DNA from 3 places in the Streptococcus koreensis genome. Region 1 is predicted to be linked to each of the others. Evidence: predicted binding sites of a transcription regulator. Region 1 holds the regulator's gene; each other region holds the start of a gene.
What was found. The regulator Rex, encoded in region 1, represses fermentation and respiration genes when NADH is low (regulators of the CRP and FNR family bind a similar motif). The targets are predictions, from matches to a motif close to TTGTGAANTANTTCACAA.
Positions count from the first base shown of each region.

Region 2: a site for Rex is predicted at 3,427-3,444, ahead of D7D50_RS01380 (class II fructose-bisphosphate aldolase). Genes of this name have one in related genera too.
Region 3: a site for Rex is predicted at 1,711-1,728, ahead of adhP (alcohol dehydrogenase AdhP). Genes of this name have one in related genera too.

Region 1 covers NZ_CP032620.1:1,631,907-1,639,484, reverse strand. Annotated here, with positions in the region: gene gyrA (DNA gyrase subunit A) at 1-1,480, shown strand, start outside; gene D7D50_RS08215 (class A sortase) at 1,489-2,235, shown strand; gene D7D50_RS08210 (hypothetical protein) at 2,389-2,667, shown strand; gene radC (RadC family protein) at 2,730-3,413, shown strand; gene D7D50_RS08195 (redox-sensing transcriptional repressor Rex) at 3,601-4,245, opposite strand; gene D7D50_RS08190 (DUF4649 family protein) at 4,339-4,575, opposite strand; gene D7D50_RS08185 (DUF1831 domain-containing protein) at 4,575-4,922, opposite strand; gene D7D50_RS08180 (cysteine desulfurase family protein) at 4,912-6,039, opposite strand; gene D7D50_RS08175 (ribose-phosphate diphosphokinase) at 6,049-7,005, opposite strand; gene D7D50_RS08170 (CYTH domain-containing protein) at 7,068-7,578, opposite strand, start outside.
Region 2 covers NZ_CP032620.1:254,621-262,198, forward strand. Annotated here, with positions in the region: gene D7D50_RS01360 (tagatose-6-phosphate kinase) at 1-408, opposite strand, end outside; gene lacB (galactose-6-phosphate isomerase subunit LacB) at 420-935, opposite strand; gene lacA (galactose-6-phosphate isomerase subunit LacA) at 952-1,377, opposite strand; gene D7D50_RS01375 (DeoR/GlpR family DNA-binding transcription regulator) at 1,591-2,346, opposite strand; gene D7D50_RS01380 (class II fructose-bisphosphate aldolase) at 2,501-3,382, opposite strand; gene D7D50_RS01385 (hypothetical protein) at 3,576-4,028, opposite strand; tRNA gene D7D50_RS01390 (tRNA-Leu) at 4,110-4,195, opposite strand; gene D7D50_RS01395 (B3/B4 domain-containing protein) at 4,359-5,054, opposite strand; gene rpoE (DNA-directed RNA polymerase subunit delta) at 5,319-5,897, opposite strand; gene tig (trigger factor) at 6,115-7,398, opposite strand.
Region 3 covers NZ_CP032620.1:138,670-146,247, forward strand. Annotated here, with positions in the region: gene D7D50_RS00790 (NCS2 family permease) at 1-472, opposite strand, end outside; gene D7D50_RS00795 (Cof-type HAD-IIB family hydrolase) at 736-1,548, shown strand; gene adhP (alcohol dehydrogenase AdhP) at 1,840-2,862, shown strand; gene D7D50_RS00805 (PTS sugar transporter subunit IIB) at 3,502-4,491, shown strand; gene D7D50_RS00810 (PTS mannose/fructose/sorbose transporter subunit IIC) at 4,519-5,322, shown strand; gene D7D50_RS00815 (PTS system mannose/fructose/sorbose family transporter subunit IID) at 5,341-6,252, shown strand; gene D7D50_RS00820 (DUF956 family protein) at 6,333-6,701, shown strand; gene serS (serine--tRNA ligase) at 6,919-7,578, shown strand, end outside.

The DNA of each region.
Region 1 (7,578 bases):
CTTTGGTTTCAACATGTTGGCCATCCAAAATGGTGTCCCTAAAATTCTCTCCCTTCGTGAGATTTTAGGATCATATATTGAGCACCAAAAAGAAGTAGTGACTCGTCGGACCATCTTTGATAAAGAGAAGGCGGAAGCTCGTGCCCATATCTTGGAAGGACTCTTAATCGCTCTTGATCACATCGATGAAGTGATTAAAATCATCCGGAATAGCCAGACAGATGCAGAAGCTCAAGCTGAATTGATGAGTAAGTTTAAGCTTTCTGAGCGTCAAAGCCAAGCTATCTTGGATATGCGTCTTCGTCGTTTGACTGGTTTGGAACGCGACAAGATCCAAAGCGAATACGATGACCTCATTGCTTTGATTGCTGATCTTGCAGACATTTTAGCTAAGCCTGAGCGTGTAGCTACGATCATCAAGGAAGAATTGGATGAAGTTAAACGTAAATTCGGCGATGCTCGTCGTACTGAGTTGATGGTCGGAGAAGTTCTTTCTCTTGAAGATGAGGACTTAATTGAAGAAACAGACGTTTTGATTACCCTGTCCAACAAAGGCTATATTAAACGCTTGGATCAAGCTGAATTTACCGCTCAGAAACGTGGGGGGCGTGGTGTTCAAGGTACAGGGGTCAAGGATGATGACTTTGTCCGTGAATTGGTTTCTACTAGCACCCATGATCGTTTGCTCTTCTTTACCAATAAGGGACGGGTATATCGTCTCAAAGGCTATGAAATCCCTGAATACGGCCGTACAGCCAAAGGACTTCCGATTGTTAACTTGCTGAAGTTAGATGATGGAGAATCCATCCAGACAATTATTAACGTCGCTCAGGATCGTAGTGAAGACTCCTATCTCTTCTTTACAACGCGTTCTGGACTAGTTAAACGGACCAGTGTGGCCGAGTTTGCCAACATCCGTCAAAATGGCTTGAAAGCTCTTAACCTCAAAGATGAGGATGAGCTAATCAACGTCTTCCTTACTGATGGGAATGCTGACGTTATCATTGGGACTAAATTTGGGTATTCTGTTCGTTTCAAAGAGTCTGTTGTTCGGAATATGGGACGTTCAGCAACTGGTGTCCGAGGTGTCAACCTTCGTCCGGGGGATCAAGTGGTCGGTGCAAGCGTGATTACAGATCAAGATGAAGTATTGATTATCACTGAAAAGGGATATGGTAAACGCACGCGTGCTGATGAGTATCCAACCAAAGGACGTGGTGGTAAAGGGATTAAAACTGCGAATGTGGCTGAGAAAAATGGTCCTCTTGCCGGTCTCATGACTGTCAAAGGAGATGAGGATTTGATGATTATCACCAATACAGGCGTCATGATTCGTACAAGCGTCGCGAATATTTCTCAAACTGGACGTTCGACTATGGGTGTGAAAGTCATGCGTCTGGATCAAGATGCCCAAATCGTAACCTTTACAACGGTTCAAGCTGACGAAAAAGATGAGTCAGAAACTGAAAGTGAAGGGTAGGGTGAACAATGGCTTCAAGAAGAAAAAAGAAGAAAACAAGCTTACGCAATCGCTTGATTAATATCTTTGCTACCTTGCTGATCCTTTTGTCTATCGCTCTGATTTTTAATGCTCCGATTCGGAACATGATCATGGTTTGGCATACCAATCAGTACCAGGTCAACAAGGTATCGAAAAAGACCATCGATAAGAATAAAGAGGCTAAGACTAGCTTTGACTTTAAAGAAGTCAAATCGCTGTCTACAGAATCTGTCATCAATGCCCAATGGCAGGCACAAAAGTTACCTGTTATTGGAGGAATTGCAATTCCAGAATTGAAGATGAACCTTCCGATTTTTAAAGGCTTAGATAATGTGGGGCTTTATTATGGGGCAGGTACCATGAAAGAGGACCAGGTTATGGGGCAAAGGAATTACTCCTTGGCCAGTCACCATGTCTTTGGTTTGACTGGGGCAAATGAAATGCTCTTTTCCCCATTAGAACATGCCAAAGCTGGAATGAAAATCTATATCACTGATAAGGAAAAGGTGTATACCTATGTCATCAATTCTGTTGAGACAGTAACGCCAGATCGGGTCGATGTCATTGCAGATCGAGAAGGGGTAAATGAAATTACTTTGGTGACCTGTGAGGATGCTGCAGCAACTTATCGTACGATTGTAAAAGGTACTTTGGAAACTTCAGTAGATTACTCAAAAGCACCAAAAGATATCCTAGAAGCTTTCACAAAATCTTATAATCAAATGCAATTATAATCAACAAAAAAAGAGGTCCTTGACCTCTTTTTTTCTGTTAATTTTCTGCCAATTTGTAAGAGGATAGTCATAAAATGTTACCTGACTGACATATTTTTGCATGCTTTCTATTTTATAATAGAAGAGTGATAGAAAGAAGCTTGGAGGAACCGAATGCCTACAGAAGATATCTATACTCTGCTAAGAAATTTCTACGGCTTACTGGTCAATGATTTTCCAAAAACGGGACTCATTACCAAGGGAATCTACGAAGTTGAACAGGTCTTTAAAACCATTGAAAACCTTCCTGATGATCAAGAACACTTAATTCGATACGAAATTCGTCAATTCCTAAGGACCTTGGAACAAGTGCAAGAAGGCTATAGAATTAACTTCTCAAATGAAGAAACTCGAATCCTTGAAAACCTAAGAGAAGTAGTTTGTCCTATATAAATTTTATACAGACTCATCCATTTTCCTCCTCAATTGCGAATTATTAATTGAGGAGGTTTTTTATGTATCATATTGTATTTCAAGAAGCTAGTCTTTTACCTAGAGAACGCTTGCTTACAGAAGGCCCTGATAAGCTCAGTAATCAAGAATTGCTGTCCATCTTATTACGGACGGGGAACAAAAATAAAACAGTCTACGAGATCGCACAGGAGCTCTTAGGCTCACTAAAGAGCTTAAAGGAATTGGCTAGTATGAGCTTTCAGGAGCTACAGGAAGTTCCAGGGATTGGGAAAGTAAAGGCAATTGAGCTGTTAGCTGCTATTGAACTTGGGAAACGGATCCAGACTTCCCAAGTGATTGAAACAGAACAAATTATGAGTAGTCAGAAGCTTGCAAAGATGATGCAGCAAAAGATCGGCCATGAGAAACAAGAGCATTTACTGGCCTTGTATCTGAATACCCAGAACCAAATTATCCATCAGCAAGTGATTTTTATCGGAACAGTCAATCGTAGCATTGCAGAACCTCGAGAGATCTTGCATTATGCCATCAAGCATATGGCGACGTCTTTAATCCTTGTTCACAACCATCCATCTGGAATCATTCATCCGAGTAAGAATGATGATGGTGTCACCCAACAAATGATTGAAGCCTGTAATTGTCTTGGAATTGTTTTTCTTGACCATCTGATTGTCTCAACCGATGACTATTATAGCTACCGAGAGGAGACAGACTTATTGGTATAGACGGAAAGAGAGTGGGACAGAAATCGGTCATTCGTTAGAATTCGATTTCGTCGTCCCACCTCCTCACAGTTGAGTAGGGCCATAAAAGCTGATGAACTCAGCGTAGTGGAGCCCACTCAACCACTGCGTCTTGCTCGACAATCCAAAGACAATTGAGAGGCTAGGACTTTTGTCCCAGCCTCATTTATTAAGTATTTTTGCGCATAAAGTAGAGAAGGGTTTGCAGTTCACTGGTTAGATCGACATATTGGACAACCACATCTTTTGGAACTGTTAAGTGTACTGGGGAAAAGCTAAGGATTCCCTTGATACCAGCTTCAACCAGTACATCTGCAACTTCTTGAGATTTTACACTTGGAACGGTTAAAATGGCTGTTTGGATCTCTTGTCCCTCTAGTTTTTCTTTCAGCGTTGAGATGCCGTAAATCGGAATACCATCTTTACTTTTAGTACCGACTAACTCATGATCATCGGTATCAAATGCCATGACAATCTTCATCTTGTTTCGCTCATGGAAGCGATAGTGAAGAAGGGCACTTCCCATATTCCCAATACCAACGATAGCAACATTGGTGATGGAGTTATCATTTAAGAGATCTGCGAAAAAGTTCATTAACTTTTTGACATCATAACCAAAACCACGTCGTCCTAGCTCTCCGAAGTAGGAGAAGTCGCGACGAACAGTTGCGGAGTCAATCCCGATGGCTTCAGCAATCTGTTTTGAATTGGCTCTCTCGATTTTCTCTGCATTAAAGCGTTTAAAAATGCGGTAGTAGAGGGAGAGTCGTTTGGCAGTAGCACGAGGAATTGGATTAGTCTTATCTTGTTTCACAATATCACAACCTTTCAAATCTATTGTATAAAAAGTTTGTGAATAAAGCAACTATCTTCTACTAAAAAAACACCAAAAAGGTGCTTTTCTTTCTTAGTTGGAATTTCTTAAACTCTGATCAAACTGAATCAGATAGCGATAGAAGTCGCCTATCTTTCCAGTAAAAGGTAATGTTTGTCCCTTGTAGGATACGGAAACAACCTGATAGGAATCTGGAAGGGTCACACAGCCTGAAAAAGCTAATAAACAGTGATCCAAATTATCGTAGCTGATCTGACGTTCCTTTTTGTATGCATCCAAATAAGTGAGGACTATGAGACCATTGGTCATTACTTTTCAATCCTTTCAAAGATTTCCCGTTCAACTAGACTATCCATAAGGAAGTAGAATTTTTGTTGGATGATTTTGTTTTCTGGATTTTTAAAAATATTCACCAAACGAAGACCTGACTTATCAGTAATGTTAATTTTAAATCCTGTTAAATCCTTATTGATGATAATTTTTAGCTTAAAGCCATCCCCGCTGTTTGGAACAGCTTCTAATAAACGATTTAATTCGTAGTTCCCAACCTTTGTTTGTGCAAAGGTATTGTCGCGTAGGGTATATTTTTTAATATTTGGATGGATTGCGTATGTGTAATCGCAGTTTGGTAATGAGACAGATGTTTCAAATGCCATGTAATTCTCCTAAAATTTTGTGAATGGTTGTTATAAAAGTATCGACCTCAGCGGTCGTATTGAATTCGGATAAACTAATGCGAATAGATTCCTTCAATCGATGAGAATCTTCGCCATAATAAGCCGCAAGAACGTGGCTTGGTTGAACAGTTCCTGCTGTACAAGCAGAGCCGGTTGAGACTGAAATTCCTGCCATGTCTAAACGAAGCAGTAGGATATCATTGCTGATACCTGGAAAGCCGATATTTAAGACATGAGGAAGTTTGGAGTCTGTGCAATTCAGATAAAAATCTAGATCCTCTAGGCCAGTTAGGATACGTTCAGATAAGCTCTGAATATACTGATAATTTGCGTCTAACTGATCAGTTGCTTCTTTGAGGGCTTGAGCCATTCCAGCAATTGAAATCAAGTTCTCTGTGCTAGCTCGACGTTTGTCTTCTTGGTCACCCCCGTGTAAGAGATTGAAGAAGTCAGGCTTTTTAGCATAGAGAAGACCAACTCCCTTAGGCCCGTGAAATTTATGGGCCGATGCGGTTAGAAAATCAACTCCTAGCTCTTCAGGGGCTACAGCAAGTTTACCAACGGCTTGAACAGCATCAACATGAAAAGCAGCAGGATGGTCTTTTAAAAGGTCAGAAATTGCCTTGATAGGCAAGAGATCACCCGTTTCGTTGTTGGCATACATGGTGGATACTAAAATTGTATCGGGACGAAGTGCAGCTCGAATATCTTCAGGTCGAATTTTTTGATCTACTGGTTGAATGATGGTTACTTCAAATCCATATTCTTGGACCAAGTACTCAATCGGTTCAAGAACGGCATGGTGCTCAATAGCCGTGGTAATAATATGCTTCCCTTGCTGTCTATGTTTGAGACAGTAGCCCTTTATAACAGTGTTATTACTTTCGGTCCCGCCAGAAGTGAAGATAATCTGTTGACTAGAGGTCTTTAAACAAGTTGCAACGCATTCCCTAGCATCTCTAAGAATCTTTTTCGCTTGACGACCATGGGAGTGGAGGCTAGAGGGATTTCCGAAACTGGTCTCCATCGTTTCTGTCATCACCTTGATTACTCCTGGGCTTAGGGGAGTGGTTGCCGCATTGTCAAAATAAATCACGACATCACCTTATTTCTTGTGGTATGCAAAGAGTGGACTAACTGGTTTACGCTCTTGGATACGTACAAGGGCATCTCCAATCAATTCGCTTGCAGTAATGTATTTTACATTTTGGGGTTTTTGCTCTTTGGTTGCTACAGAGTCTGTAACCAAAATTTCTTTAATCGGTGCTTGGTCTAGTAATTCTGCAGCTCCCTTAACGAAAAGTCCGTGACTAGAAACGGCATAAATCTCAGTAGCGCCGTCGCGTTGAACAATTTTTGCAGCCTCAGAGAAGGTTTTTCCTGTATTCAAAATATCATCGATCAGGATTGCTTTTTTACCTTTAACATCCCCGATGATGTAGCCCTCGTCACGGCTAGAGTCGTCTTGGGCGTAGTCGATGATAGCAATTGGGGCATCTAGATATTCTGCAAGATTGCGTGCGCGTTTCACTCCAGAATTTTTAGGGCTGACAACCACTACATCTGAACCGGTTAAACCTTGTTTGATATAGTGATCAGCAAATAGAGGAATCGTGAACAAGTTGTCTACTGGGATATCGAAGAAGCCTTGTACTTGAACCGCATGAAGATCGAGGGTTACAACACGGTCTACCCCTGCCTTGACAAGCATGTTGGCAACTAATTTTGCTGTAATTGGTTCGCGAGGAGCAGCAGTGCGGTCTTGACGAGCATACCCAAAGTATGGAAGGACCACGTTTACGGTATGGGCACTTGCTCGTTGGCAAGCATCTACCATGATTAACAATTCCATTAAGTGATTGTTCACTGGGAAGCTAGTAGATTGGATGATGTAAATATCATATCCACGCACACTTTCTTCGATATTAATTTGGATTTCACCATCTGAGAATTGACGTGAAGAAAGCTTTCCGAGTGGGATGCCAGCAACTTCCGAAATTTTTTGTGCAATTTCTTGATTGGAGTTGAGTGCGAAGAGCTTCATATTGTTTTTTTCTGACATGTGTTTGATCCTCATTTAGATATTTTTGTCTAGTCTTATTTTAGCAAAAAAATTCAGTAATTTCAGCTTTTTAGCAAACTTTGAGCTAATCTTGCCACTTTGCTTTTTGCTGGCTTATATTCAATTTGTTTTTCCTTGAGAAATTCGTGAAAATAAGTTTCATCTGAGGCAGCATCTACCTCCATTTCCAACTCATAGTCCTCAATAGAATTATAACGACTACGGTCAAAGGCTAATAAACCTTTTGGGATTCTTTTCTCACGTCTCTCTGTTTCCAGACTACCCCAGACATCTAAGGCAGCTAGTGGAATTCCTAAATCAGTGAGAAAGCTGGCAATCTCACCTTGAGGGAGTTTTTTCTTGGATAGAAAGTCTTCTACCTGATCAAATGTAAGAGCTTGGTTGTATTCAAAATGTCCCGCTTCTTGCGGTACTTTAAGGGTTAGCTCAGCCCGATCAGCTAAGGTACGAATTCGCAAGGCCATCTGATGATTCCGGATGGCTTGGTCGGGCGTATCGATATAGTGATTGGTTTGTCGAACAGGAGGTTGTTCCTTGAAAAAATCCTTAAGA
Region 2 (7,578 bases), 630 kb from region 1:
TAAACTTCCTGAGATAACAACAACTGTTACAGCTGGAAGCAAAGCTTCAAAGTGAGACAGAAAGGCTTTCCCTTCTTCTTCAGAAACAGATGGACCTTTTTCCAGGATTTCAGTTTGTTGCCCTTCGTGGAGAATAGCAATACAATTGCGGGTCTCCCCTTGAATTTCAAAGAATTCTTTGCCGATCTTCTGATCCAGATGTTCCAAGATAAATTGGCCTGTTGAACCGCCAACCAGACCAGTCGCTGAGACAGGATCTCCAATCTCTGCTAGGACCCGTGTGACATTGAGTCCCTTACCTCCTGCAGTTTTGCTTACCTTGCCTACTCGATTGACCGTATCCAATTGTAAGGTTTCTAATGGATAGGAAATGTCAATAGATGGGTTCATGGTTACTGTTAAGATCATAATCCCACCTCTTAGTCGTGGTATTCACCACGATCCCATTTTTCAAGGAATTCTGTGAAGAAATCCTCATCTTCTTGATGGTCGTTGTGGGTTTCCAAATGTTGAATCTTGGCGATCAATTTCTTGTTTTCTTCACTTGGTTTGTATTCTGCATGAATGAAAGCTTCAATAATATCGCACATGAGCAATTCACCAGTTACTTTCCCACCGAAACCAATGACGTTGGCATTGAGTTCTTCTTTGGCATAAAGTGCAGTTGTCATATCGCGGACCAAGGCTGAACGGATTCCAGGGACCTTGTTAACCGCGTTGTTAATCCCAACGCCAGTTCCACAGATACATACTCCAAAATCTGCAAGACCACTAGCTACAGCTTCTCCGACTTTTTTCCCAAAAATTGGGTAGTGGGTGCGAGCATGGTCATAGGTTCCGAAATCAAGGACCTCATAGCCTTTTGATTTCAAAAATTCTGAAACAGCCATTTTTTCATTCGTGACAATATGGTCACATCCAATTGCAATTTTCATTCTTTTACTCCTCCCTTTAGCACATCTTGTTGAGCATATCCACACGGATTTGGTGGCGACCACCGTCATACTTACCGTTAACAAATCCCTTGGCAATATTTTTGGCCAATTGGTCACCCACGATTTGAGCACCCATGGTGATCATGCGAGAATTGTTATGACCACGAGTCATATAAGCTGAACGCTCATCTGAAACTTCTGCCGCAACCATTCCTTTAATTTTAGTTGCGACCATGAAAGGACCTGCTCCATAAGCGTCAATAACAATCCCAAGATTGTCTTCTGCTTGTTTCACTTCTTTTGCAACAGCCAAGGTCACATCAACAAAGTCTTGCCCTTCTTCAGTAACATCCACCACTTGGAAACCTTCTGCTTCCAAACACTCTTTGACTACTTCTTTTAAGCGAATACCTGCTGCATCCGCACCAACTACAATTGCCATATGATTCTCCTTTTTATATTTCCGTCAACAAAGAAAGTTCTCCTCTTTCTTCATCCGACTTCGTTTTGTTGTTCACAAACATAGTATAGCGCTAATTTTGTTTGTTGTCAACTATATTTGTTTATTTTTTTCATTTTTGTTTTAATTTTCAATCTTATTCTGTTTATAACAAACAAAAAGAGAGAATGATTCTCTCTTTTTTCAGTTCATCATTTATACAATCACTCGTGTATACTCCTCTAATTCTTCATGTGCTTTCTCAGATGCATCGTCCGTTATCACTGCCGTCACTTTCTTTAAGGAGCAGATAGAGGTAAAGTCTTCTTTACCAATCTTGGAGGAATCAATCAGTAGGTAGGCTTCGGAAGAACGTTCTAAAGCCAACTTTTGCGTATAGGCTTCTTCGAAAGAAGATGTTAGAACGCGTCCATCCACTATGCCGTTCCCACTGAAAAACATCTTGTGGAAGTACATTCTTTCCATGAGAGTGTTCGTTATCTCGCCGACAAAAGCTTGACTGGTTTCTCGGAGCTCCCCTCCCAAGAGGATCACCTTAAAGGTATCACTTTTCTTCTTTAACAACTCTTGGAAAATCGGCAGACAGTTGGTCACCACGCGCAATTCCTTATTATTAATAGCTTCGGAAAGAACTTCAACAGAGGTCCCCGGTCCAAGGAAGATACTCTCACCTTCTTTTATCAGTTCGCAAGCTTTCTTCGCTACCTCACGCTTAGCCAGTATATTCTTGAGCAACTTCTCTTCATGAGGAAGTTCTCGTGAAGGGAGGAATTGGTTACTTTTAGCTCCGTTTCGAACCCGAATAATCAGCCCCTGTTTTTCCAGTTCAATCAAATCACGACGGACCGTCATATCCGACACCTGCATACTTTCCATTATATCTTGAACGTAAACGGTTCCAGCCTTATTAACCAGATTGATAATCTCATTCAGTCTTTCCTGTTTCTTCATTTCCTACCTACTTGCTTCGTTTTTGTTTATTATAACCTTAAACTGTCAGAATCGCAATCATTATTTGTTTGAAACAAACATTTTTCCAAAAAAGAGAAATCAAAAAGGTTTATCCTTACGGATAAACCTCTGGTTACTATCGTTTCAAGCGAAATTAAGCTTTGTTTTCTGAACCGAATACGTCGATACGTTCTTCAACTGAAGCTGTGATTGCTTCGAATCCTGGTTTCAAGAATTTACGTGGGTCGAAGAGTTTCTTCTTATCGTATTCTGCTTCGTTTGCATCGTATTCACGTACGAATTGACGAGTTGCGTTAGCGAATGCGATTTGGCACTCAGTGTTAACGTTAACTTTCGCAACACCAAGTTTGATAGCTTCTTGGATTTGGTCATCAGGGATACCTGAACCACCGTGCAATACGATTGGGAATCCTGGAAGAGCTTCTGTCAATTTCTTCAAGTGGTCAAGGTCAAGACCTTCCCAGTTTGCTGGGTATGGACCGTGGATGTTACCAATACCTGCTGCCAAGAAGTCGATTCCTGTAGCAACCATTGCTTTAGCATCTTCGATTGGTGCCAATTCACCTTTACCAACGATACCGTCTTCTTCACCACCGATTGTACCAACTTCAGCCTCAACTGAGATACCTTTAGCGTGAGCTTTTTCTACAACTTCTTTCGCCAATTTAAGGTTTTCTTCAACTGGAAGGTGTGATCCGTCGAACATGATTGAAGTGTAGCCAACTTCAATACACTCAAGAGCATCTTCGTAGTGACCATGGTCCAAGTGGATTGCAACTGGTACAGTGATACCCATTGCTTCAACAAGGTTAGCGATCATGTTGCGAGCTACTTTGTAACCACCCATGTATTTAGCAGCACCCATAGAAGTTTGGATCAAAACTGGAGCTTTTTTAGCTTCTGCTGCACGCAAGATAGCTTGAGTCCACTCAAGGTTGTTTGTGTTAAATCCACCAACTGCGTAACCATTGTCACGAGCTGCTTGGACAAATTTTTCTGCTGAAACGATTGCCATTAGTAGTAGGCCTCCTCTAATTTATTGTGGTTAAACCACTTACATTGTTTATTTTATCACTTTTTAGATGAAAATGCTAGCTTTTCCTGTAGCTTTAAGCGCTTTCTTATGATAAATGAGGAGGAATGCTTACTTTCCCAAGACTTCTACAGCCCATAGAAACGCAAAAGAAGGGAGCCCAAGCTCCCTCTTTTTAATCCTCTGCTTTAAAATTTTTTAATGAAACTAAAAATGCAATCCCGGAAATCACTAGGAATCCTCCTGCGACCCATTGAGAATAGAAGAAATAAGTAAATTCATGAACTTTCCCAAAGATTTTTCCAAATAGCCACATCAAGGGACTTTCAAGATACGAAAAACTCCAGGACAAAATAAGGAGATTCGCAAATAAAAGAATGAGACCCGCTACCAGAAAGAGATTGGAAATCCACTTATGAATCCTCTTTTCATCTTTTAGGAGCCACCTAGAAGCGATGGCTAGAATACAGACAAAGAAGTTCCAGCTAATTAAAGCCATCAAGGCACTTCCGAAATCTTCATGAGCAGCGAGCCCCATGGCCAAAATCATGACTGGAGCAAAAAAATTAATGGCACTTCCTATGAGCGCTAGGAGCCCATTGATCAAAACCAGATAGTTCTTCTTCATGTTCACACCTCATCTCACACCTATTCTATCATAAAGTTTTGAAAAACAAAAAAGACAGCCGAAGCTGTCTTGATCATCTGATGCGGAGAGAGGGACTTGAACCCTCACGACCTAAAGCGGTCACAGGATCCTTAGTCCTGCGCGTCTGCCAATTCCGCCATCCCCGCGATTGAGTACCTTACTAGTATATCAATCTTCTACTTTCTTGTCAAGATTTTTTTCAAACTTTTTTCAAAGGTTGCAGATTTTCACAGGTTAAGCAGAGCGTCGGCAGCTTCACTTGTCTCTCCTGTTCAAATGAGGATTCATCCCTATTACAGAAGGGCTCCTTTAAGGGACTGGAATTGTCTCACTGGGGGTAACCAGATATTTTTCAAATTCTAAATCAGGCATGCATGAGGCCAAATCTTCTCTGATCCGATCAAGTGCTTCCAAGCGCATCTCTACAGAGGTCGCTCGATTCCCTTGGATGATAAAGAGGACATTGCGGGTCGTCTCCTCCATCTTGTAGCGTTCACCATCTCTCACATCTAGCCAGGCCATAATACCTTGTTGATCTCGGTAGACCGGATCGCTTTCACTAACATGCTTTTCGGTTGATAAGATGGGCAAAAAGCTATCCTCTCTTTGACTAATCGTAAACTCGATTGGCCCCTGGGTCTTATCCAAATCATGCCCTCCGATGGCTAGAAAAGAACTGAGGCATTCGACGTTATAGATATCAATCACACTATTAATCGTAGGAAGGAAGCCACGACTTTGAATATTCTTAATCAAAGCAAGAATAGTTGGTGGGTTCTTCTTAACACTACGACCTACTTCCTTCAACAAGTCAATGTAGCCTTGTACAACCGGCTCCTCTTTCACTGAGCTGAGATCGCAATTTAAAGCCCAAGCTTCCATGTCCTTCTTTTTAGCTAAAAAATCTGCAGATAAGGGAGCTTGTGGATTCAACTGTTTTGCCACTCCAATCACTACCGTCTCAATCCCTAAATCCACCAAACTTTGATTCAGTATCCAGTCCATATTCCCTTCCTCCTTCTGCACTAGGTTAGGCTTACACCCTCATTATACTCCTCCTTGAACCATCCTTCAAGTAAAGAAAAGAGAGTGGGACAGAAATCGGTCATTCGTTAGAATTCGATTTCGTCGTCCCACCTCCTCACAGTTGAGTAGGGCTGTAAAAGCTGATGAAATCAGCGTAGTAGAGCCTACTCAACCACTGCGTCTTGCTCGACAATCCAAAGAAAATAAAGAGGCTAGGACTTTTGTCCCAGCCTCTTTTTTGGATTATTCTTCTTCTTCGTAAGACTCTTCTTCGTCTTCTTCGTCAGTTAACTCAACTTCCACATCCAACTCATCTGGTGAGATTTCATTAATTTCAGCGTCATATGCTTCCACTTCATCCTTCTCATCTTCTGGGTTTTCATCGTCGTAAGTAAGCGCTGGATCTGCTTCATAGACATCTTCGTCTTCTGGATCATCCGCATTGTAATCAATCGCGTCTTCATCTCCATCCATAAAGGCGTTGACACGTTTTTTCTTACGTTTCTTAGGCTCTTCGTCTTCATCTGTTTCTTCAAGAGCGATGATTTCTTCATCTACCTCATCGATGGCATACCATGAGCGAAGTCCCCATTTGTTATCTCCTAGTGGGATAAAGCTTCCATCCACATTCAATTCCGTATAGAACAATGGAAGAGCTTCACGAATTTCACTGTTTGATTTTTCGAGGTAGTTTTGAATTTCATTGACCAGGTCATTGAAATACATTTCATGATCACGGCCACGTGACTCCAAAATCGCACGGGCTACTTCAATCATTGAAAGTTCACTTTTTTCTTGTCCAGCAAATACTTCTAATTCCAAGGTAGATCTCCTTCATTTTTATCTCAAGGCAACACTCTTTTCATTAAAAAAGAGGATACCCCTAGAATACATCATTTATCGTTACACTCTATTGTACGATAATTTTCCCCTTTCGTCAAAGGAAAATTCCGTGCCAATAAGAAGAGAAAAGCCGGGACACATGGCCTCAGCTTTTCTTCTTATGACTTATTTCCATCAAGATGGAAGATCGTCTTTTTTATTTTACTTTTGCAGTGCTTGTGATCACTTCAACAGCTTTCTTCACAGCAATATCGTGTTTCAACATTTCTGGTGAAAGCAAGCTACGAACTTGTTCAACTGGCATGTTGTAGTCTGCTGCCAATTGTTCGATTTCTGCAGTTACTTCTTCGTCAGTTGCTTCGAAGCCTTCTGCTTTAGCAACTGCTTCTACGACAAGGTTTGTCTTAGTACGTGCTGCTGCATCTGCTTCATATTGTTTGTGAAGATCTTCTTGAGTTGTACCAGTGATTTGGAAATACATATCTGGAGAGATTCCTTGACGTTGCATGTTTCCAAGGAATTCGTTAACAGCACGGTGTACTTCTTCGTGGATCATTTCTTCTGGAAGGTCAACGATTTCTGCATTTTCTACTGCAAGGTCAATCGCTGCTGACTCAACTGCATCTTTGTAAGCTTCTTCTTTTGCTTCAGCCAACTCTTTGCGGTATTTTTCTTTCAATTCAGCAAGAGTTTCAACTTCTTCGTCGATGTCTTTTGCCAATTCATCGTCAAGAGCTGGTACTTCTTTTGCTTTTACTTCGTGGATGGTTGTCACGAATTTTGCTTCTTTACCTGCAAGGTCAGTTGCTTGGTAGTTTTCTGGGAAAGTTACGATAACATCAACTGTTTCACCAGCAGAGTGTCCAACCAATTGGTCTTCGAAACCTGGGATGAATTGACCTGAACCAAGTCCAAGTGAGAAGTTATCTCCTTTTCCTCCGTCAAATTCAACACCGTCAACAGAACCTACAAAGTCGATCACAACGGTATCACCTTCAGCTGCTGGTCCTTCTTTGATGACCAATTCAGCCAAGTTGTTGCGTTCGCGTTCGATACGTGCATCTACATCTTCATCTGTTACTTCTTTAGAAACTTCTACAGATACTTCAAGGTCTTTGTAAGCACCCAATTTTACTTCTGGTTTTGTAACAACATTTGCTGTCAATGTCCAATCTTGACCTTTTTCCATTGATACAACGTCAAAAGTTGGTTGAGCAACCACTTCAAGACCTGCTTCTTTTACTGCTGCTTCATAAGCTGCTGGAAGAAGATCGTTCAAAGCATCTTGATAAAGTGATTCTTCACCAAAACGTTGGTTGAAGATTGGACGTGGAAGGTGACCTTTACGGAATCCTGGTACGTTCAAGTTTTTCTTAACAGATTCAAACACGCGATCTAAAGCTGGTTTAATTTGTTCTTGACTAATGGTGAAAGTCAATACACCGCGGTTTGTTTCTTTGTTTTCAAATGATACAGACATTCTGTCTCTCCTTAAAATAATATAGTCATTCCTAATAATTTTACCATAAAACTTCGAAAATGCAAGTTTTTGGGCATCCTGGTTTTGTGGAAACTGCTTCTTTTTTAGCAATTTTATAGTGGTTTCTGCAGACCAATAGATTTCAAATCCCTTTCCTCTCTCAAAATTGGTCCCGAAACA
Region 3 (7,578 bases), 520 kb from region 1:
CAATCGAAAACTTCAACAGGCCAGCATTTTTAATTCCGACATAGGCCAAGAAAATTCCGATACCAGCTGAGATAGCTGAACGCAAAGCATTTGGAATTGACTCAATAATCATTTTCCGAACATTGGTTAATGTGATAACCAAAGAAATCAATCCACAAATGAAGACCATTCCCAAGGCTTCTTTCCAAGAATAGCCCATCCCAAATACAACTGTAAAAGTAAAGAAGGCATTCAATCCCATCCCTGGTGCTTGAGCATAAGGTAGATTCGCATAGAAAGCCATCATGAGAGTTCCAACGACTGACCCAATAATGGTTGCTAGAAATACTCCTTGAGCAGGCATTCCTGTTTGAGAAAGCATTTGAGGGTTTACAAACAAGATATAAGACATGGCAAAGAAGGTCGTTAAACCAGCTAATACCTCAGTACGAACCGTCGTTCCGTGTTCAGATAGTTTGAAAAACTTATCCATTTTTCCAATAAACTCCTTAAAAAAATAAATCTGCCCGCGACTCAATCACGAACAATGCTACTATTTTATCAAATATCATTCACTTTTACAAGAGATTCATCTGAACAATCTTTTCTGCCACATCATTTACCATTCGAAAGACTGAAATTTTCCTATTTATCTGGTATAATGGTAGCATTCTTCTTAAAACATGGTGCTCTTTACTCTATAAAACATTCCTCATTTGGAGTACGAAAAACCATACAAATGAAAGGATTTTTCCTATGAATAAAAAACTAATCGCTGTCGATTTAGATGGCACCCTATTAAATTCTGAGAGTAAATTATCACCCTATACGATTGAAACCATCCAGAAAATCAGTAAACAAGGTCACCGGGTCATTATTACAACTGGGCGTCCCTATCGAATGGCAGATCATATCTATAGGGAATTGGGATTAGAGAGTCCCATGATTAACTTTAACGGTGCTCTCACTCATATTCCAAATAAAAAATGGTCGAAAGAACTATCCATGACTCTTGATAAAAAATACCTCCTCGATATGGTCGAGAGAGAAAATGACATCCAGGCGGACTTTATTGCAGGGGAATATCGCAATAAGTTCTATGTCACACACACCTACCACCATACTATTGATCCCGCCTTATTTGGGGTTTCTAAAATCTCCTCCAAAACAAAATTTGAAGCTCGTAAAGTTACCGAAAATCCAAATGCTATCCTCTTTCAAACACGCGCTAAAGATAAGTATGCTTTAGCCGAAGAAATGCGTGACTACTACCATCATGAATTGGAAATCAATAGTTGGGGGGGACCGCTCAACATTCTCGAGTGCGCTCCAAAAGGGGTTAATAAAGCCTTTGCCCTCAACCATCTCCTCGAGACTTACGGACTTGATCGGAAAGACTTGATTGCTTTTGGGGATGAGCAAAACGATACAGACATGTTGGCTTTCGCAGGAACTGGTTATGCTATGAAAAACGCCAATCCTGTCCTCCTCCCCTATGCCGATAAACAAACCGAGTATACAAATGATCAGGACGGCGTTGCTCGTCAACTAGAAAAACTCTTCCTATAAATAAAGTGAATCGCTTGAATCACCTTTTACAAGAAAGGATTCAAGCTTTTTTGTTTTCTCAAACATACGAAACTTTATAGGGACTTTTTCTGAAAATAATTTAACCAGTTAAGTTTATTTTCAGAAAATTTTTCTATGTAAACGCTTGCTAACTGATGGAGTTTGTGATAAAATTAACATAACAAAAATAAAAAAGGAGCCTAGCTCGTTTCATACGATAATGATTCAAGTGATGTTACTTCTCGTTTTATTACCGTCTCTAATTCAACTAAGCTCTTGAGGAGGAAAACTATGAAAGCTGTTGTTGTAAATCCAGAAGGTACTGGTGTTGAAATTGTTGCAAACAAGGAGATGCGCCCATTAGAAACAGGGGAAGCTCTTGTTCAAATCGAATACTGTGGTGTCTGCCACACGGACTTGCACGTTGCTCACGGAGACTTCGGTAAAGTTCCAGGCCGTGTTCTTGGACACGAAGGAATCGGTATTGTTAAAGAACTTGCTCCAGATGTGACAAGTTTAAAAGTTGGTGACCGTGTCAGTGTTGCTTGGTTCTTCGAAGGATGTGGCACTTGTGAATACTGTACAACTGGTCGCGAAACTCTTTGCCGTACTGTAAAAAATGCTGGTTACTCTGTTGATGGAGGAATGGCTGAACAATGTATCGTAACTGCAGACTACGCAGTAAAAGTACCAGAGGGATTAGATCCAGCCCAAGCTTCTTCTATTACCTGTGCCGGTGTTACAACCTACAAAGCTATCAAAGAAGCCAAAGCTGAACCAGGCCAATGGATCGTTATCTATGGAGCTGGTGGCTTGGGTAACTTAGCTGTTCAATATGCCAAGAAAGTCTTCAACGCTCATGTCATCGCTGTTGATATCAACAATGATAAACTCGAATTGGCTAAAGAAGTTGGGGCAGACTTTGTCATTAATGGTCGTGAAGTCGAAGATGTCCCAGGATTGATCAAAGAAAAAACAAATGGTGGAGCTCACTCTGCTGTCGTAACAGCCGTTTCTAAAGTAGCCTTCAACCAAGCAGTAGATTCAGTTCGTGCGGGTGGTCGCGTTGTTGCAGTCGGACTTCCTTCTGAAATGATGGAGCTCAGCATTGTGAAAACAGTATTAGATGGTATCCAAGTCATTGGTTCTCTTGTTGGAACTCGTAAAGACTTAGAAGAAGCTTTCCAATTTGGTGCAGAAGGTTTGGTAGTGCCAGTCGTTCAAAAACGTCCAGTAGAAGATGCTGTTAAGGTCTTTGACGAAATGGAAGCCGGAACCATTCAAGGACGTATGGTACTTGACTTCACTAACTAAATAAACGAACCTACAAGACTAGTCCAAGAGGGCTGGTCTTTGAATTTAGACAAACTATTGTTTTACATAAAATAGCTAGATGATTTTCTTAAATGACTTTTACGTTTTAGTCATTTAAGAAAAGGAAAAAACTTTCCGCTGTGGGAAAAGTGCTTGAAACACAATTGTTTCAGACACTCGGAATTATTGAGACCTTAGGCTCAATAATTAGTTATGGAACTTCGAAGAAGTTCGCTGACGTCCGTACTCACCTAAGGAAAGTTTTTCATAAGACTATGGCTTCAATCTGAGACCAACCCAATTGGGCTGGTCTTTTTCACTTTCTCATAAGCAGGGCCTACAAGGAGTTTCTATATCTTTATTTTACCCCTCAGAAGCTACTACTTATCTTTTCAGAAACTTCGAATCCCCTTCACTCCCATTTTGTCAAGGATTTCCAAAGGCTTTTCGAGTTCAGTCGTAAAAAACTCTGCTAGCACTCGAAGATAAATATTAACAAATTAATATATTAAAAACCTTCTTTTTCCTTTAATTTAGTACTGAAAAATTGACTTTATGATGAAAACGTTTTATAATAAATTAGCTTAAAGTTTTCTTAAACTGAAAGTCAAACAAATTTTATAAGGAGGAATGTCAATAATGAGTATTGGTATCATTATTGCTAGCCACGGTGAATTTGCAGCTGGAATCCACCAATCCGGCTCGATGATCTTTGGGGATCAAGAGAAAGTTCAAGTGGTTACGTTCATGCCAAGTGAAGGCCCAGATGATCTCTATGCTAAATTCAATGCTGCTGTTGCCGCATTTGATGCAGAAGATGAAATCTTGGTTTTGGCTGACCTTTGGAGTGGTTCTCCATTTAACCAAGCTAGTCGTGTCATGGGGGAAAATCCAGATCGTAAATTTGCGATCATCACTGGATTAAACCTTCCGATGTTGATTCAAGCTTATACAGAGCGTTTGATGGATGCAAATGCAGGCGTTGATCAAATCGCTGCAAACATCATCAAAGAATCTAAAGATGGAATCAAAGCTCTTCCAGAAGAATTGAATCCTGTCGAAGAAGCAAGCACTGCTTCAGCTGCTCCTGTTGCCCAAGCTGCTATTCCAGAGGGAACAGTGATTGGAGATGGCAAACTCAAAATCAACCTTGCTCGTCTCGATACTCGTCTCCTTCATGGACAAGTCGCTACTGCTTGGACTCCTGATTCAAAAGCAGATCGCATTATCGTTGCTTCAGACTCAGTTGCCAAAGATGAACTCCGTAAAGAGTTGATTAAGCAGGCGGCACCAAATGGTGTAAAAGCAAACGTAGTCCCAATTCAAAAATTGATCGACGTCGCAAAAGATCCACGCTTTGGTGAAACACATGCTTTGATCTTATTTGAAACACCTCAAGACGCTCTTCGTGCCATCGAAGGTGGTGTTCCGATTAAAACCTTGAACGTTGGTTCAATGGCCCACTCAACTGGTAAAACCATGGTTAACAATGTGTTGTCAATGGATAAAGAAGATGTGGCTACATTTGAAAAAATGCGTGATCTTGGAGTAGAATTTGATGTCCGTAAAGTGCCAAATGACTCTAAGAAAGATTTGTTTGACTTAATTAACAAAGCTAACGTTCAATAATCGATTACTTACGAAAGGATTTTAAACATGTCTATTATTTCTATGGTATTAGTGGTCGTTGTTGCCTTCTTAGCAGGTCTTGAAGGTATCCTTGACCAATTCCAATTCCACCAACCACTTGTTGCTTGTACCTTAATCGGTTTGGTAACAGGTAACTTGACTGCCGGTGTGATGCTTGGTGGTTCCCTTCAATTACTTGCACTTGGCTGGGCAAACATTGGAGCTGCCGTTGCACCCGATGCTGCTCTTGCATCTGTCGCTGCTGCGATTATCTTGGTTCTTGGTGGTGACTTTAGTTCTAAAGGAATCGCTGTGGCTCAAGGTGTGGCTATTCCACTTGCAGTCGCTGGTCTTTTCTTGACCATGATCGTCCGTACTCTCTCTGTTGGTTTGGTCCACACTGCCGATGCTGCTGCTAAAAAAGGTGATATCAAAGGGGTAGAACGCGCTCACTTTGTAGCTCTTCTTCTTCAAGGTCTTCGTATCGCTATTCCTGCAGCCCTCTTGTTGATGATCCCTGCTGAAACTGTTAAAGGTGCGCTTGAAGCGATGCCTGCTTGGTTGTCAGACGGTATGCAAATCGGTGGAGGTATGGTTGTAGCCGTTGGTTATGCTATGGTTATCAACATGATGGCAAGCCGTGAAGTTTGGCCATTCTTTGCCATTGGTTTTGCACTTGCTGCCGTCAGCGAATTAACTTTGATTGCTCTTGGAGCGATTGGTGTTGCCCTTGCCTTGATTTACCTTTCACTTTCTAAGAAAGGTGGCAACGGAGGTGGCGGAGTCGCTACTTCTAATGACCCAATCGGCGATATTCTCGAAGACTATTAAGAAAGGTGTGACACTATCATGACTGAAAAATTACAATTATCTAAATCAGATCGTCAAAAAGTTTGGTGGCGTTCAACCTTCTTGCAAGGTTCTTGGAACTACGAACGGATGCAAAACTTGGGTTGGGCTTACTCATTGATCCCAGCTATCAAAAAACTCTACACCAAGAAAGAAGACCAAGCGGCTGCTCTTGAGCGTCACATGGAGTTCTTCAACACTCACCCATACGTAGCTGCTCCAATCATCGGGGTTACTCTTGCCCTTGAAGAAGAAAAAGCAAACGGTGCTGCTATTGATGATGCTGCTATCCAAGGGGTTAAAATTGGTATGATGGGGCCTTTGGCTGGTATCGGAGATCCAGTCTTCTGGTTTACAGTTCGTCCGATCCTTGGAGCACTTGGTGCATCTCTTGCCTTGACTGGTAATATCCTTGGTCCACTCATCTTCTTCCTTGCATGGAACGCAATTCGTATGTCCTTCTTGTGGTATACCCAAGAACTTGGATACAAAGCCGGTTCTGAAATTACCAAAGATATGTCTGGTGGAATCTTGCAAGATATCACTAAAGGAGCTTCTATCCTTGGGATGTTTATCCTCGCTGTCTTAGTAGAACGTTGGGTATCGATTAAATTTATCTTCAATGTCTCATCAGTTAAGCTAGACGATAAAGCTTATATCCACTGGGATAAACTTCCTGAAGGATACAAGGGAATCCAAGAAGCCTTCGCTCAAGTTGGTTCAGGCCTATCTCAAACACCGGAAAAAGTTACGACTTTCCAACAAAACTTGGATTCATTGATTCCTGGTTTGATGGGCTTACTTCTTACTTTTGCTTGTATGTGGTTGCTTAAGAAGAAAGTATCTCCTATCACTATCATCATCGCCCTCTTTGTCATCGGTGTCTTGGCACACGTTGCGGGCTTGATGTAAGCAAAGATCAACAAAAAAGAAGGTTTCGACCTTCTTTTTATTATGATATAATGAAATGAACATAGTTACAGGAGGAGCACATGGCGCAATCACAGAATAAAACCGTGGAATTCCATACCACTGGTGTCTCTTATCTAGGGGTTGGAGGAAAGGTTGGAAAAATTTTAGTTGGGAATGCTGCTTTCGAATTTTATGCGGATGCAAATGTTGAAGACTACATCCAAATTCCCTGGCAGGATATCGAACAAATCGGAGCTAATGTATCCGGACGTAAAATTAGCCGCCATTTTGAAATCTATACCAAGGAAAGCAAATTCCTGTTTGCTTCTAAAGACTCGGGAAAAATCTTAAAAATTGCCCGTGAACACCTTGGAAATGATAAAATTGTCAAATTGCCGACCTTGATCCAAACCATCGCAGCTAAAATAAAAAATCTATTTGCAAAATAGCTTCTTTTCTTGTATAATAAACAAAAACGGATAAGTAAGTTAAGAGGCTCTTTCAGAAAGTCTGCGGTTGCTGTGAGCAGATAGAAACCTTAATTGAAATTCTACCGTTTCTTTAAAATACAATATTGAATCAAGTGCACACCTGTGAAGTTGGATGGAACCGTGGCCCTGCCACTCCAACACTATAACAGGTGTGTTTTTTGTTAAAGGAGAAGCTATGTTAGATATTAAACGAATTCGTACCGATTTTGATACGGTTGCTGAAAAATTGGCGACACGTGGGGTAGACGCTGCTATCTTAAATGAGATGAAGGAAATCGATGCTAAACGTCGTGACATCTTAGTCAAGGTTGAAACCCTCAAGGCAGAGCGTAACACCGTTTCTGCTGAAATTGCTCAAGCCAAACGCAACAAGGAAAATGCAGACGACAAGATTGCTGCCATGCAAACCCTATCTGCTGAAGTCAAAGCGCTAGATGCAGAATTAGCGGAAATCGATGCTAAATTGACAGAATTTACCACTACTCTTCCAAACATCCCAGCTGATAGTGTTCCTATTGGTGCAGACGAGGACGATAACGTAGAAGTTCGCCGTTGGGGAACTCCTCGTGAGTTTGACTTTGAACCAAAAGCCCACTGGGATCTTGGGGAAGACTTAGATATCCTTGACTGGGAACGTGGTGGAAAAGTCACTGGTGCCCGCTTCCTCTTCTATAAAGGCCTGGGAGCTCGTTTGGAACGTGCTATCTACAACTTTATGCTAGATGAGCACGGTAAGGAAGGCTATACTGAAGTCATCACCCCTTACATGGTTAACCATGATTCTATGTTTGGTACCGGACAATATCCAAAATTCAAGGAAGATACTTTTGAACTC